2 regions of the Sodalis sp. RH19 genome follow, and region 2 is predicted to be linked to the other one. Evidence: predicted binding sites of a transcription regulator. Region 2 holds the regulator's gene; the other holds the start of a gene.

Region 1 (7,678 bases), 2.1 Mb from region 2:
GCTTTGACCCGCAGTGATTTCTGCAACGTCTTCGACGCGGAATTCCCACAGGCCACGGCCGGCTTCAACGCCTGCCTTAGCGAAGTGACCGGCTTCAGGCTTAGTCACACGATTGGCTTTTTTGGTGCCGGTGGTGACCTGAATAGCGCGGTAACCGTCGTTGTCCAGGTCTTTAACCTGAGTTACGCGGTTGGCTTCGATTTCAATAACGGTTACTGGGATGGAAACGCCATCTTCAGTGAAGATGCGAGTCATGCCCACTTTACGACCGACTAAACCCTTCATTGTTTCAACCTCTCAATCGTTTGGTGACCTGATTAACCCAGGCTGATCTGCACATCAACACCAGCAGCCAGATCCAGACGCATCAGAGCATCAACGGTTTTTTCGGTTGGCTCAACGATGTCAACCAGACGCTTATGAGTGCGAATCTCATACTGATCGCGCGCATCTTTATTGACGTGCGGAGAAATCAGAACGGTAAAGCGCTCTTTGCGGGTCGGCAGCGGGATCGGACCCCGTACCTGAGCACCGGTACGTTTGGCAGTCTCGACTATTTCCGCGGTTGATTGATCGATCAAACGATGATCAAACGCTTTCAAACGGATACGGATTCTTTGGTTCTGCATGAGACCAGAGCTCCAATTATTTATAAACGTAGAAAATTACTCCTCGCACCCATTTCGATTGATGGGGGAGTGTAATCATTCAGTATTATCCCCATATCGGGGATGTTGTGTGCTGGCTTACCGCCTTCGCGGCCAGCGCGGACTCATTGAGTCGGCTTGTTTCTTATGTCTATGAGACAAGCCCGCGCATTATACGTTAATTTGCTCATGAAGCAAGCGACGATACGGTAAAAAACGCCGGAAACCGGCGCTCATTCCATTTCCGCAGGGGCAGAATGGGCGGCGGCACCGATTTCAGGCAGGCTTATGCCAGCTGGGATGCCGGGATAAGGGAAGGAAGGTGCGCGTGATAACGGTATTGTCGGTTTTCTGCCTGCTCTTGTATGGCGTCATCATGGGCCATCTCGCCCGGCGCATTCTCGGATGGGCCCGCGCGCTGCCAGGCGCCACGGCGGCGCGGCGCGGGCCACTGCCGGACGGCGGTTGCGCCGGCGGGGGACGGTTGGCGTATGGCCGGCTTACGGCGATCTCCGGCCAGCGGGCTTCCGCGGCGCCTGGGGCCCGCCGCGCCGCGTGGACAATGCTGTCCCGCCAGATGTGGAAACGGCGCTGCGAGGCAAGCTGCGCGCTGGCGTTCCTGGCGGCGTTCGCCGCCCTGCCGGCGGAACGCCTGGTGAGCGGCCTGGTGTTCAGCTGGTTTTTATTAACGCTGAGCTGGATTGACTATCATACCCTGCTGCTGCCCGACCGGCTTACCCTGCCCTTCCTGCTGTGCGGACTGCTAAGCCCGCTTGGCGAGCCGCAATCGCTCTATGTCGGCCTGCTGGGCGCGCTGTGCGGCGGCGGCGGCCTGTGGCTGCTGAACGGGGTGTTTTACCGGGTGAGAGGCTACGCGGGGCTGGGCGGCGGCGATATCAAGCTGCTGAGCGGGCTGGGGGCCTGGCTGGGATGGCAAGCGTTGCCGCTGTTATGCGCGAGCGCGGCGCTGACCGGGATAGCGTGGTGGCTGCGGCGCCGGACGGCGGATAAAGACATTCCCTTTGGTCCCTGCCTGGCGCTGGCAGGCTGGTGGATATACATCGGCCCTTAGCGCCACTGCCCGGCCGCACATGACAATGCGGCCAGGTTACGCCGGAAACGCGGCAGCCAGGAGCCGATGCGTATCGGTCATAACCGTCGCATCATGCGCAGGCGTTGCTTTATCATTATTTAGCGGGGAACAGCCTGACGCCTATTGCGCCGCATCTTTTAACTGGGACTGGAGATAGTTCTGCAGGCCGACCAGTTTGATTAAATCCAGTTCGGTTTCCAGGAAATCGATATGGTGCTCTTCGTCCGCCAATATCTCGATCAGCAGATCGCGGGTGACATAATCCCGGACGCTGTCGGCATAAGAGATGCCTTCGCGCAGATCCTGCGCGCCCTGCAGTTCCAGGTTCAAATCCGAACGCAGCATTTCCTCGACATTTTGCCCGATGTTAAGCGTGCCCAGATCCTGCAGGTTAGGCAGTCCCTCCAGGAAAAGAATACGCTCGATATAACGATCGGCGTGCTTCATTTCATCGATGGATTCGTGGTATTCAATGTCGTTCAGACGCATCAGCCCCCAGTTCTTAAACATACGGGCGTGCAGGAAGTACTGATTGATGGCTACCAGCTCGTTGCCAAGCAGGGTATTGAGATGGGTGATAATTTGGTCATCGCCTTTCATAATTCACTCCTCCGTTGCGGTAATGTACAGAATATAACCGCGTCAGAGTAAATCAAGGTAATAACCCTACTAATTATGCAATTTTTTCAAACGGCACTAACTGCTGTAATTCGTCTTCCATAACCAACCGGGCCTTGCATGCGCATTTACCGCATTTATTCGCCACCGGCACGACACTTTTAAGTTCTTGAAACGTCTTCGGTTGGTAGTTTCTTACCGCCTTGCGTATGGCAGTATCGCTTACCGCATTACACAAACAAACGTACATTTTTCATACTCATTAAAATCAAATTAGGCATAATTTAAATGAGAACGAGTGTCATTTCAATAGCAGAACTATTTTTGTTTTGTAAATATCCGTCGCCGGTAAATAACCGCTTCTTTTTGCAGCAAATAAAAAAAGGGCGCCAAGGCGCCCTTTTTTGCATAAAACGGAAATGTCTTACGCGATAACCTTGGCAACCACGCCGGCGCCAACGGTACGGCCGCCTTCGCGAATAGCGAAACGCAGGCCGTCGTCCATGGCGATCGGGGCAATCAGGTTAACAACCATTTTGATGTTGTCGCCAGGCATAACCATTTCCACGCCTTCCGGCAGTTCGATGGTACCGGTCACGTCAGTGGTACGGAAGTAGAACTGAGGACGGTAGCCTTTGAAGAACGGCGTATGACGGCCGCCTTCATCCTTGGATAGGATGTAGACTTCGGATTCGAACTGGGTATGCGGGTGGATTGAACCCGGTTTAGCCAGTACCTGGCCGCGTTCCACGTCGTCACGCTTGGTGCCGCGCAGCAGGACGCCGACGTTTTCACCGGCACGGCCTTCGTCCAGCAGTTTGCGGAACATTTCAACGCCGGTACAAGTGGTCTTGATGGTGGCTTTGATGCCGACGATTTCAACTTCTTCGCCCACTTTAACGATGCCGCGTTCCACACGACCGGTTACCACGGTGCCGCGGCCGGAGATGGAGAATACGTCTTCGATAGGCAGCAGGAACGGCTTGTCAATCGCACGTACCGGTTCCGGGATGTAGGTATCCAGGGCTTCGGCCAGTTCGATGATTTTAGAGGTCCAGGCTTCGTCGCCTTCCAGTGCTTTCAGCGCGGAACCACGGATTACCGGGGTGTCGTCGCCTGGGAAGTCGTACTGGGACAGCAGTTCGCGCACTTCCATTTCAACCAGTTCCAGCAGTTCTTCGTCATCGACCATGTCGCATTTGTTCATGAAGACGATGATGTAAGGAACGCCTACCTGGCGAGCCAGCAGGATGTGTTCGCGGGTCTGCGGCATCGGGCCGTCGGTTGCGGCAACCACCAGGATTGCGCCATCCATCTGGGCGGCGCCGGTGATCATGTTTTTCACATAGTCGGCGTGTCCCGGGCAGTCTACGTGCGCGTAGTGGCGGGCCGGGGTGTCGTATTCAACGTGGGACGTGTTGATGGTGATACCACGGGCCTTTTCTTCCGGCGCGTTATCGATCTGATCGAAAGCACGGGCGCTGCCGCCGTAAGCTTTGGCCAGCACGGTGGTGATGGCGGCGGTCAGGGTGGTTTTACCATGGTCGACGTGACCGATGGTGCCGACGTTAACGTGCGGTTTTGTGCGTTGGAACTTTTCTTTAGACACGGCTATATTCCTTACTCTTATGCTCTCCCCCATTGGAGAGAGCACGGGATATTAATTGTAGACCCTAAAGCTTATTTACCGGCTTTACGGGCTTCGATAATGGCCTGAGCAACATTGTTCGGTGCTTCATTGTACTTCAGGAACTCCATGGAGTAAGAAGCACGGCCCTGAGTCTGTGAACGCAGATCTGTAGCATATCCAAACATTTCAGACAAGGGGACCTGCGCACGAACGGTCTTGCCGGTCGCAGTATCTTCCATGCCGTCGATCATGCCGCGACGACGGTTCAAGTCACCGATAACGTCACCCATGTAGTCTTCAGGCGTTTCAACTTCAACTTTCATGATAGGTTCCAGCAGAACTGGTTTCGCTTTCATGAAGCCTTCTTTAAACGCCATGGAACCGGCAATTTTAAACGCCATTTCCGAGGAGTCGACTTCGTGGTATGAACCATCGAAGGCCGCAACACGGACGTCCACAATCGGATATCCGGCCAGAACGCCGTTTTTCAGCTGTTCCTGGACGCCTTTATCCACCGCGGGCACGTATTCTTTTGGAACCACGCCGCCGACGATTTCATTAAGGAATTCGTAGCCTTTACCACCTGGTTCCATCGGTTCGATACGCAACCAGATGTGACCGAACTGACCGCGACCACCGGACTGACGAACAAACTTGCCTTCTTGCTCAACAGTATTGCGGATGGTTTCGCGGTACGCTACCTGCGGTTTACCGACGTTAGCTTCAACGTTGAACTCGCGACGCATACGATCGACGAGTATTTCGAGATGCAGTTCGCCCATACCTGCGATGATGGTCTGACCGGACTCTTCATCGGTCCAGACGCGGAAAGACGGATCTTCCTGCGCCAGACGGCCCAGGGCCAGACCCATTTTTTCCTGGTCGGCCTTGGTTTTCGGTTCGACAGCCACGGAGATAACCGGTTCCGGGAACTCCATGCGTTCCAGGATGATCGGTTTGCTCTGATCGCACAGCGTATCGCCGGTGGTCACATCTTTCAAGCCAATCGCAGCGGCGATATCGCCGGCGCGGACTTCCTTGATTTCTTCACGTTTGTTGGCGTGCATCTGCACGATACGGCCAAAACGCTCACGTTTGTCTTTAACGGAGTTCAGCACGGTATCGCCGGAGTTAACCACACCGGAATAAACGCGGAAGAAGGTCAGGTTGCCCACGAACGGGTCGGTGGCGATTTTAAACGCCAGCGCCGAAAAGGGTTCGTCATCGCTTGAATGGCGTTCGGCATGGGTCTCGCCGTCTTCCAGCACGCCGTTGATGGCCTGAACGTCGGTCGGTGCCGGCAGGTATTCGATTACCGCATCCAGCATCGCCTGTACGCCTTTGTTCTTAAACGCAGAACCGCAGGTGACCAGGATGATTTCGTTGTTCAGCACGCGTTGACGCAGACCCATCTTGATTTCTGCTTCGGTCAGTTCTTCGCCGCCGAGGTATTTATCCATCAGCTCGTCATTGGCTTCAGCCGCGGATTCAACCATATGTTGATGCCACTTCTGCGCCAGTTCCTGCAGTTCAGCCGGGATCTCTTCATATTCGAAGCTGATGCCCTGATCGGCCTCACTCCAGTTGATGGCTTTCATCTTCACCAGATCGACAACGCCGGTGAATTTTTCTTCGGCGCCGATGGCCAGCTGGATCGGAACCGGGTTAGCGGCCAGACGGGTTTTCAGCTGTTCAACAACGCGCAGGTAGTTCGCGCCCATACGGTCCATTTTATTCACGAACGCGATACGCGGAACTTTATATTTATTGGCCTGGCGCCACACGGTTTCGGACTGAGGTTGCACACCGCCTACCGCACAGTAAACCATGACCGCGCCATCAAGCACACGCATGGAACGTTCTACTTCGATGGTGAAGTCAACGTGTCCCGGGGTGTCGATGATGTTGATGCGATGGGCATCAAACTGTTTAGCCATACCGGACCAGAAACAGGTGGTCGCCGCGGACGTAATGGTAATTCCGCGCTCTTGTTCCTGTTCCATCCAGTCCATGGTGGCGGCGCCATCGTGGACTTCACCGATTTTATGGTTTACACCGGTATAGAACAGAATACGTTCAGTGGTGGTGGTTTTACCGGCGTCGATGTGCGCACTGATACCGATATTACGATAACGCACAATTGGTGTTATACGAGCCATTTGTATCCTCGATTACTGGGGCGTTCTATTCGAGCTAACCCAGGAAGGGCGAGCTGTCCGCACGCCCACCTGGTTAGCATGACTACAGCGGCATAATTACCAGCGGTAGTGGGCGAACGCCTTGTTGGCATCTGCCATACGGTGAACGTCTTCACGTTTCTTAACAGCAGTGCCTTTATTTTCTGCTGCATCGGAAAGTTCGTTCGCCAGGCGCAGGGCCATAGATTTATCACCGCGTTTACGAGCAGCTTCAACGATCCAACGCATTGCCAGGGCATTACGACGGACCGGACGAACTTCTACTGGCACCTGATAAGTAGAACCACCAACGCGACGGGACTTGACTTCGACAGTCGGGCGCACGTTGTCCAGAGCTACTTCGAAAGCTTCCAGATGTCCTTTACCGGAACGCTGAGCCAGGGTCTCCAGCGCGGTATAGACAATTGCTTCGGCAGTAGATTTTTTACCATCTACCATCAGGATATTGACAAATTTTGCCAACAGCTCGGATCCGAACTTAGGATCCGGCAGGATTTTACGTTGACCAATGACGCGACGACGTGGCATGGGATAACTCCGTTGTTAATTCAGGATTGTCCAAAACTCAATGAGTTCTTTGACATTAATAATAAAATGTTTGGCCTTACTTAACGGAGAACCATTAAGACTTGGGCTTCTTCACGCCGTATTTGGAGCGGCCCTGCTTACGGTCTTTAACGCCTGAGCAGTCGAGCGCACCGCGAACGGTGTGGTAACGCACACCGGGAAGGTCTTTTACACGACCGCCACGGATCAGGATCACGGAGTGTTCCTGCAGGTTATGGCCTTCACCGCCGATATAGGAAGTGACTTCAAAACCGTTAGTCAGACGAACACGGCATACTTTACGCAGCGCGGAGTTCGGTTTTTTCGGGGTGGTGGTATATACGCGGGTACATACGCCACGTTTTTGCGGGCATGCTTCCAGCGCCGGAACGTTGCTTTTAGCAACCTTCATGGTGCGTGGCTTGCGTACCAGCTGGTTAATTGTTGCCATTCGATAAAACTCCTGGTTTTTGCTTCGTAAACACGTAATAAATCGCCTCGTTAAGCCGCAAGGCAAAGAACGAGGACGCAGAATTTTATGGCCGACGGGTGAGGGTGTCAAGAAATATACAATATACCCGCTATCTTTCGCGCGGCGGATGCATTGGCTGCGTCCGTTTATCCCCCTCCCTTATCGCTGTACGCTGATCGCAATGCGTTCCCTTGACCGCCTTGCCGCAAGGCGAAATTCAGAGGGTAGCGCCCTGCTTACCATGCCATTTGTTGCGGTTGTTTTACCGTCAGCGAGACAAACCCAGTATAGCTTATCAGGGTGATTTTGTCCGAAAAATGAGCAAGCAGGCCGCGGGCGGCAACGTCGGCGTCAAGGGCATACAACCCGAGCGGCGAGGCGATAAGCCGCTCCAGCGCGACGGTCCCCGCCAGCCCGGCTATCACGCCGTCCTGTATCAACAGCAGATCGTCGCCCCTGCGGGCGGTAAGCAGC
Region 2 (7,678 bases):
GCTGGTGCGGCCCGAATGGGATACCACCAACGCCACATCGCCCGGTTGCAACAGGGAGGCCGACATCATCATCAAATGCGCGTCCAGGTAGGCATTGCAACGCAAGCCGATTTTCAGGAATTTATGCTGCACGTCCGCGCAAATGGAATTAGAGCCGCCGACGCCGTACAGCTCGCGCTGATGGCCGGCAAAAAAGCATTGGGCCGCCTGCTGGATGACGTTGGCGTCGACTATCGCCTGGCCTTCGACAATGGTGCGTACGGTCAGGTTAAACACTTTGTTGACCACATCCTCCGGGCTGTCGGTGGGCGAGAGTTCGGCGGTGATATCATGGTCGGCATGATCGAAGTACTCGACGATGGCGCTGCGCAGCTGGCGAAAGCCGCTGAAACCGAGAATTTTCGACACCTTGACAATCATGGCTTCCGACAGGCCCAGACTCAGGGCCACCTCTTTGATCCCCGAGACGTCGGTGAGGTTGCCGGGAGATAAAAACCACTCCACTATCCGGCTTTCGTTTTCAGTCATGCCTTCTTGTTTAATACGAATATAAGGAGCAATGCCTATGCCGCGCGGCATATCGTTTTGCAGTTCCGCATCATTCATCTGGACTATCTCTGGTGATTAACATTGCCTGTCACTATATCACCATGGCGAAAGTTTAAAATCTGCTGCGAACTTCACGTTTTTTATTAATTTATAAATTTACTTTTTGTGTAAAAATCGAGTCACCGATACGGGTTAATCTCAGGAAGGTATTTTTGGCTATATTAATTCAATAAAATCATATAATTAAAATATATCTTTTGTTGTCGCTTACTGCTGACAGCGAAAAATAGCTTTATCATCAGATTCACAGAATAATTTACCTGGTGAAAAAATCGCAATAAAAACGTTGTATTTTCAATGGATTACGCAGATGAGCCCAAAAAGGCGTCCCAGGGCCTCTATTTATTCTTTATTTATTTTTATTTTCTGTGAAGTTTTCTGAAGTTTGCCGGCGGTGAGCACGGCGGTGATTGGCGGATACGACGCTTGTCGACGCGCTTCGGGAAGGAAACGTTATCAGGGAAGGGGACGGGCGGCGTTTAGCCTCATTGAAAAAATCGTTGCAGGGTGAGAAAGCGGCGCGATAACAGCCGCTTTGGAGAAACGGACCGCGCCGCGGTTATTCTTTTACGCCGTTGAGCATATCGGCGTGATCGTGCAGCGTTTCGTCTTCGCGGCAGTTGCCGATTTCACAATGCCCATACAGATATAAACTATGGTTGGTCAGCTTGATATTGTGCCTTTTGGCAATATCACGCTGGCGCGCTTCGATGAACTCGTCGCGAAATTCGATAACCTTGCCGCAGTCCAGACAGATCAGGTGGTCATGATGATACTGTTGCGTCAGTTCAAAAACGGATTTGCCGCCTTCAAAATTGTGGCGGGTTACGATACCGGCGTCGTCAAATTGGTTTAGCACGCGATATACCGTGGCCAGGCCGATTTCCTCACCCATATCGATCAGTTTTTTGTACAGATCTTCCGCACTGACGTGATGGCATTCCGGATCTTGCAACACTTCCAGAATCTTCAGTCTGGGAAGGGTGACTTTCAGGCCGGCCTTCTTCAATGCAATATTATTGTCAGTCATGCGGGTTTAGTCCTGTTACTTTGATAATCTGATTGTAGGCTAACTTAGCCTATAACATCGGTCGGCCCGAAAAATGTGACGCCGTCTCATTATAAGACTGCCTGTCCAAAATGAAAACCGCGCCTTGTTAACAACTATAGCCCGTTTCAGGGGGCGAATTCTGCAACATTTTGCTAAAAAGGGTGGAACCGCTGCGCTATTGTACCGCGTTGTGGATAAAAGTTAAAAACTTGTATCTATTAATTTGAAAGGATTTAGTTATCAGTGAGGTTGGCGGCGCCGTCCCGACGCCATGACGGCAACCGATTCCCTTGCCGGGCGCCGCGGCGGCGGCACCCTCCCGCACGGCCTTACTTTAGCTGAGCTGCAATTCAGCGCTGATTTGCTTCACCCAGCCGTCCACGCGTTCATTGGTCAGCTCGGGCTGGCGGTCTTCGTCAATGGCCAGGCCGATGAAGTGATTGTCGTCCGCCAGTCCTTTCGACGCTTCGAAATGATAGCCGGCGGTGGGCCAGTGACCGACGATGGTCGCGCCGTTGGGCTCGATAATGTCGCGAATGGTGCCCATGGCGTCACAGAAATATTCGGCGTAATCCTCCTGATCGCCACAGCCGAACAGCGCCACTTTTTTGCCGGAGAAATCTATTTCTTCCAGGGTGGGGAAAAAATCATCCCAGTCACATTGCGCTTCGCCGTAATACCAGGTCGGGATGCCGAGCAGCAGGGTGTCGAACCGCGCCAGGTCTTCTTTACTGCTTTTGGCAATGTCATGAACTTCGGCAACATCCGCACCCAGTTGCTTCTGAATCATTTTGGCAATATTTTCGGTATTGCCGGTGTCACTGCCAAAAAAAATGCCTACAGTTGCCATGAATTTGAAAACCTCTTAAATATTATGGATATGTTCCGTAACAGAATCAGCGATGCTCTGCGGCAATCATAGCAGACCCTTATGCGGGGAGAAACTCGCCGGCCGGGTTTTGTCGCAAATTTGCCCCGTCCGCGGCCTTGGGCCCTGGACGGGATGGCGCTTTACCGGGCCGGCAAGTTTATTCCGGATGCGGATCCGCGCCTTGTTGCCGTTCAAGCTCGGCCAGTAAAATCAATTCGATCAGCTCGCTGCGCGACAGGTTTTGCCGGTAGGCCAGCTCATTTAACGCATCCACCGCCTCGGCGTTGATTTTCAGCTCCACCCGGCGCAGGCCGCGCTTTTTATCCCGGCGCAGCTGGTTACGCTTGTTGATGCGCAACTGCTCATCGCGGGACAGGGGGTTCGTCTTCGGTCTTCCCGGGCGCCGCTCATCGATAAATAAATCCAGGGTGGTGCGGTCCGTTTGTTCTTTTGCCATAGGTCATGAAGGGATTGTGCATCAAGAAGCAGGCGGGCAAACCCCGTCCGGCGGCGTGGCTGGCTACGCCGCCGGACGCGCATCGCCCGTAACGTTATGTTTTATGTACGCCGGGGCTGCCATAAAACACAGCGGGCCATGTTACCCCAGCCCGGTAGCAAACGACAATATTAAACTCGCGGGCGCTAACCCCGGCGGCGGCCCGGCCTATGCTTCCAGGAAACGGGCCAGGGCGCGCATGACCGCCGCGGGTTTCTCCGCATGAACCCAATGACCGGCGCCGGCGACCACATGCGCCCGCGCCCGGGGGAACTGGCGTTGGATCGCCTGGCGGTAACTGTCATCCAGATAAGGCGATTTTTCACCGCGGATAAACAGCGCCGGCCCTAGCCAGGGCGCCGACTCCCGCCAGCCGATAAGCGCCGGATAGTTATCCCACAGCGCCTCGACGTTAAACCGCCACCGGCCCTGGTGAAAGGATTTCAGCAAAAACTGGATGGTTTCCTCATCAAGGGCGTCATGGCGCATGAGCGCCGCCGCCTCCGTGCGCTGTGTGACGCCCGCCGCCTCGACGCGCCTGAGCGCGGCGAAGACGTTGTCATGGTGACGGGTGGGGTAGGCCACCGGCGCCATATCGATAACCGCCAGACGCGCAACGCGGCCGGGCGCCTGGGCGGCGAGGGTCATGGCGACCTTGCCGCCCATGGAATGGCCGATGAGGTGACCGGCGTCGATATGCAACGCATCAAGCAATTCGATCACGTCCCGGCTCATGGCGGCGTAACCGGCATCGTGGTCATGGGGGGACAAGCCGTGATTGCGCAGATCAATCTGCAGGGTGGCGTGGTGTTCCCCAAGCGGCCTGGCCAGCACGCCCAGGTTATCAAGGCTACCGAACAGCCCGTGCAGCAATATCACCGGCAGTGCTTCACCCGGCTGCCGGGCAGGTTGCAGACGATAGTGTAATTTCATCCTGATCCTCATGGCGATAACAGAGCCTGATAGCCTATCATGAGTTATCCGTCCCGCGGCCGTAAAAAAACCGGCGGCGCCAGGAAGGCCCTCGGGGGAAATTCCGACTTTTTACCGAAGCCGGATACTAGCGCTATTCGCGGGGCAGGTTTAGCTTGTATAATCCTTTTGATTGATTTATGAGAAGAAAGCCCCGGATAAAGATGAAAACAATTGAAGTCGACGAAGACCTTTACCGCTATATCGCCAGCCATACGCAGCATATCGGCGAAAGCGCCTCGGATATTTTACGCCGGATGCTGAAATTTAATGCTCAGGCCAGCGCCGCAGCGCGCAGCGCGCCGCCCCCGGAAACCCCCCTCAAGGCGGAGGCCGCGTCGGCGACCCGCGATCGCGTGCGCGCCATGCGTGAGCTCCTCCTTTCCGACAGCTACGCCGAGCAGCGCAAGGCGGTTGATCGTTTTATGCTGGTGCTGTCCACCCTGTATAGCCTGTCGCCCGCCGAATTTACCGAGGCGGCGGATATCCTGCACGGCCGCACCCGTACTTATTTTGCCGCTGATGAGCAGACATTATTGCAAAATGGCAGCCATACTAAACCCAAGCAGGTAGCGCAAACGCCCTACTGGGTTATCACCAACACCAACACCGATCGTAAACGGAGCATGGTGGAACACATTATGCTGGCAATGCAGTTCCCCGTGGAACTGACCGATAAAGTTTGCGGTACCATTTGATCAACAGCAGGCAAGGGAGAAGCACCGATGGCTAATAGCCCCCGCGCCGGGCAGCCCGCCCGGCAAAGCGATTTAATCAATGTCGCGCAGTTAACCTCGCAGTATTATGTGTTGCGTCCGGAGCCGGGCAACACCGCGCATGCGGTAAAATTCGGTACTTCAGGCCATCGCGGCAGCGCGGGGCGCCACAGTTTCAATGAAGCCCATATCCTGGCCATCAGCCAGGCCATTGCCGAAGAGCGCGCCAGGCAGGGCGTTACCGGCCCGTGTTATGTGGGCAAGGACACCCATGCGCTGTCCGAACCGGCGTTTATTTCGGTATTGGAAGTACTCAGCGCCAACGGCGTGGAAATCATCGTCCAGCAGGACAACGGCTTTACCCCGACGCCGGCGGTGTCCAACGCCATCCTGACGCACAATCGCGCCGGCGGCGCCCAGGCCGACGGCATTGTCATCACCCCGTCCCATAATCCGCCGGAAGATGGCGGCATCAAATACAATCCGCCTAACGGCGGACCGGCGGACACGAATCTGACCAAAGTGATCGAAGAGCGCGCCAATGCCCTGCTGGCGGACGATTTGCGCGGCGTTAAGCGCCAGTCGCTGGACGCGGCCTGGAACAGCGGCCATATCCATGCGCAGGATCTGGTGCAGTCCTATGTGGCGGGGCTGGCCGAGGTCGTGGACATGGCGGCCATCAAAAAAGCGGGACTGAAACTGGGCGTCGATCCGCTGGGCGGGTCCGGCATTGCCTATTGGCAGCGCATCGCCGAGCATTACCAACTTGATTTGACGCTGGTGAACGAGCAAATCGACCAGACCTTCCGCTTTATGTATCTCGACCACGACGGCATTATCCGCATGGACTGTTCGTCCCAATGGGCCATGACCGGCCTGCTGTCGCTGCGTGATAAGTTCGACCTGGCCCTGGCCAACGATCCGGATTACGATCGGCACGGCATCGTTACCCCGGCGGGTCTTATGAACCCCAATCATTTCCTGGCGGTGGCGATCAACTACCTGTTCCAGCACCGTCCGCAGTGGGGCGCCGACGTGGCGGTGGGCAAAACCCTGGTCTCCAGTGAAATGATTGACCGGGTGGTGGCCGATCTGGGCCGCCGTCTGGTGGAAGTGCCCGTCGGGTTTAAATGGTTTGTCGACGGCCTGTTCGACGGCACCCTGGGTTTTGGCGGCGAAGAGAGCGCCGGCGCCTCGTTCCTGCGTTTTGACGGCAAGCCCTGGTCCACGGATAAAGACGGTATCATTATGTGCCTGCTGGCGGCGGAAATTACCGCGGTCACCGGTAAAAATCCCCAGCAGCACTATGATGAACTGGCGCAACGTTTCGGCGCGCCCAGCTATAACCGCATCCAGGCGTCGGCCACCCACGCGCAGAAGGCCGTTTTGGCCAAGCTGTCGCCTGAAATGGTCTCTGCCAGCACCCTGGCCGGCGACCCCATCACCGCGCGCTTGACCGAGGCGCCCGGCAACGGCGCGTCCATCGGCGGCCTGAAGGTGATGACCAAAAACGGCTGGTTCGCCGCGCGGCCGTCCGGCACCGAGGAGGCCTACAAAATTTATTGCGAAAGCTTCCTGGGGCCTAAGCACCGGGAACAAATCGAACGCGAGGCGGTGGAAATCGTCGGCGAAGTACTGGCCGGGGCACAATAAGGCCCGCCCGGCGGTTGGCGCATCTCGCGCCGCCGCCATACCCGCCGTTACGGGGGAGCTTTCATTATCCAAGGCGCTGATTTATCAGCGCCTTTTTTTGCGTTTCAGCGCCGCCAGGCAGCCGGTGATACTGGCGCGCAGATAAAAAAATCCTCATTTAGATATATCTTTTATTGCTTTTTTCTTGTTATGCGTTAATTTAGATATATCTAAATAACCGGGAGAGAACCATGCTTTATCATCATCATTATGCCTTGCACGACCGTGGCGGTATGCATGGCGGCAGGGGACACCATGAGCGCCACGGGCACCATGACGGCGAACACAGGACGCAGCGTCTGTTCGGCCATGGCGATCTGCGCATGATCCTGCTGGCGCTGGTGGCCCGCAAACCCAGCTACGGCTATGAGCTGATCAAGGAAATCGAGCTGGCTTCTTCCGGGTTGTACATTCCCAGTCCAGGCGTAATTTACCCGACCCTGAGCCTGCTGGTGGATCAGGACTTCCTGATGTCGGTCACCGCCGAAGGCCAGAGCCGTAAGAACTACCAGATTACCCCGGCGGGCGAGGAAGAGCTGGCCGGGCATCAGGCGGCGATTACCGCCCTGTTCGAACGGCTCGCCCAGGCAGGCAAACGCGGGGAAGGCAGCCTGATCCCGGGCATAACCGACAGCATGCGGCAATTAAAGGGATTGTTACGCGGCAATATGCTGCGCGCCGATCTGACGCCGGCGCAGGTCGAGCGGATAAACACCGCCTTGCTGGAGGCGGTTAATACTATAGCGCAGGTGCTGGCGGCGCCGGCGGAGGAAAATCATGGCGGGATATAAATACAGAATTACCGTGGCGCCCATCGCCGATAAACACGGCCAGCCGCTGGAAATGCCCGCGCTGTCGTTCGAGGTTGAAAACCACGATGAAATCCTGGGCATCGTGACGCGTTTACAGGGGCGGGAGGATCTGGCCTTCGGACCTGAGAAAACCGCGTCTTTCGCCATCGGCCTCAAGCTGTTCTCGGAGGTGATGATGGAATATCGCAAACATCCCTTGTTTGCGCCGCTGCGTGAACCGTTTCGCGATTTTATGCAGTTGTTGAAGAAGGGACCGGGCGCGGCGGGTTAACGCCAGGCTGATACAGCCGCCTAGGGCATAAAACGGTAGCCGATGCCGGTCTCGGTCAGCAGGTGGTTGGGCTGGGCCGGATCCCGCTCCAGCTTTTGCCGCAGATGGCCCATGTAAATGCGCAGGTAATGGCTGTGTTCCACCGCGTTGGGCCCCCAGACCTCTCCCAGCAGATAACGTTGGGTGAG

What was found. The regulator Fur, encoded in region 2, represses iron uptake genes when iron is present. The targets are predictions, from matches to a motif close to ATAATAATGAGAACNACTATCAA.
Region 1: the regulator Fur is predicted to act here: its motif matches at 2,641-2,663, upstream of bfd (bacterioferritin-associated ferredoxin).

What each region holds. Positions count from the first base shown of each region.
Region 1 is NZ_CP178734.1:5,138,984-5,146,661, reverse strand. Features, by position in the region: gene rplC (50S ribosomal protein L3) at 1-285, opposite strand, end outside; gene rpsJ (30S ribosomal protein S10) at 318-629, opposite strand; gene ACL2XF_RS23095 (prepilin peptidase) at 976-1,719, shown strand; gene bfr (bacterioferritin) at 1,861-2,340, opposite strand; gene bfd (bacterioferritin-associated ferredoxin) at 2,414-2,608, opposite strand; gene tuf (elongation factor Tu) at 2,783-3,967, opposite strand; gene fusA (elongation factor G) at 4,039-6,147, opposite strand; gene rpsG (30S ribosomal protein S7) at 6,244-6,714, opposite strand; gene rpsL (30S ribosomal protein S12) at 6,809-7,183, opposite strand; gene tusB (sulfurtransferase complex subunit TusB) at 7,441-7,678, opposite strand, start outside.
Region 2 is NZ_CP178734.1:3,048,757-3,056,434, reverse strand. Features, by position in the region: gene alsR (transcriptional repressor AlsR) at 1-606, opposite strand, end outside; gene fur (ferric iron uptake transcriptional regulator) at 1,169-1,639, opposite strand; gene fldA (flavodoxin FldA) at 1,995-2,510, opposite strand; gene ybfE (LexA regulated protein) at 2,689-2,988, opposite strand; gene ACL2XF_RS13875 (alpha/beta fold hydrolase) at 3,196-3,960, opposite strand; gene seqA (replication initiation negative regulator SeqA) at 4,164-4,697, shown strand; gene pgm (phosphoglucomutase (alpha-D-glucose-1,6-bisphosphate-dependent)) at 4,725-6,368, shown strand; gene ACL2XF_RS13860 (PadR family transcriptional regulator) at 6,599-7,198, shown strand; gene ACL2XF_RS13855 (DUF3861 domain-containing protein) at 7,185-7,490, shown strand; gene kdpE (two-component system response regulator KdpE) at 7,511-7,678, opposite strand, start outside.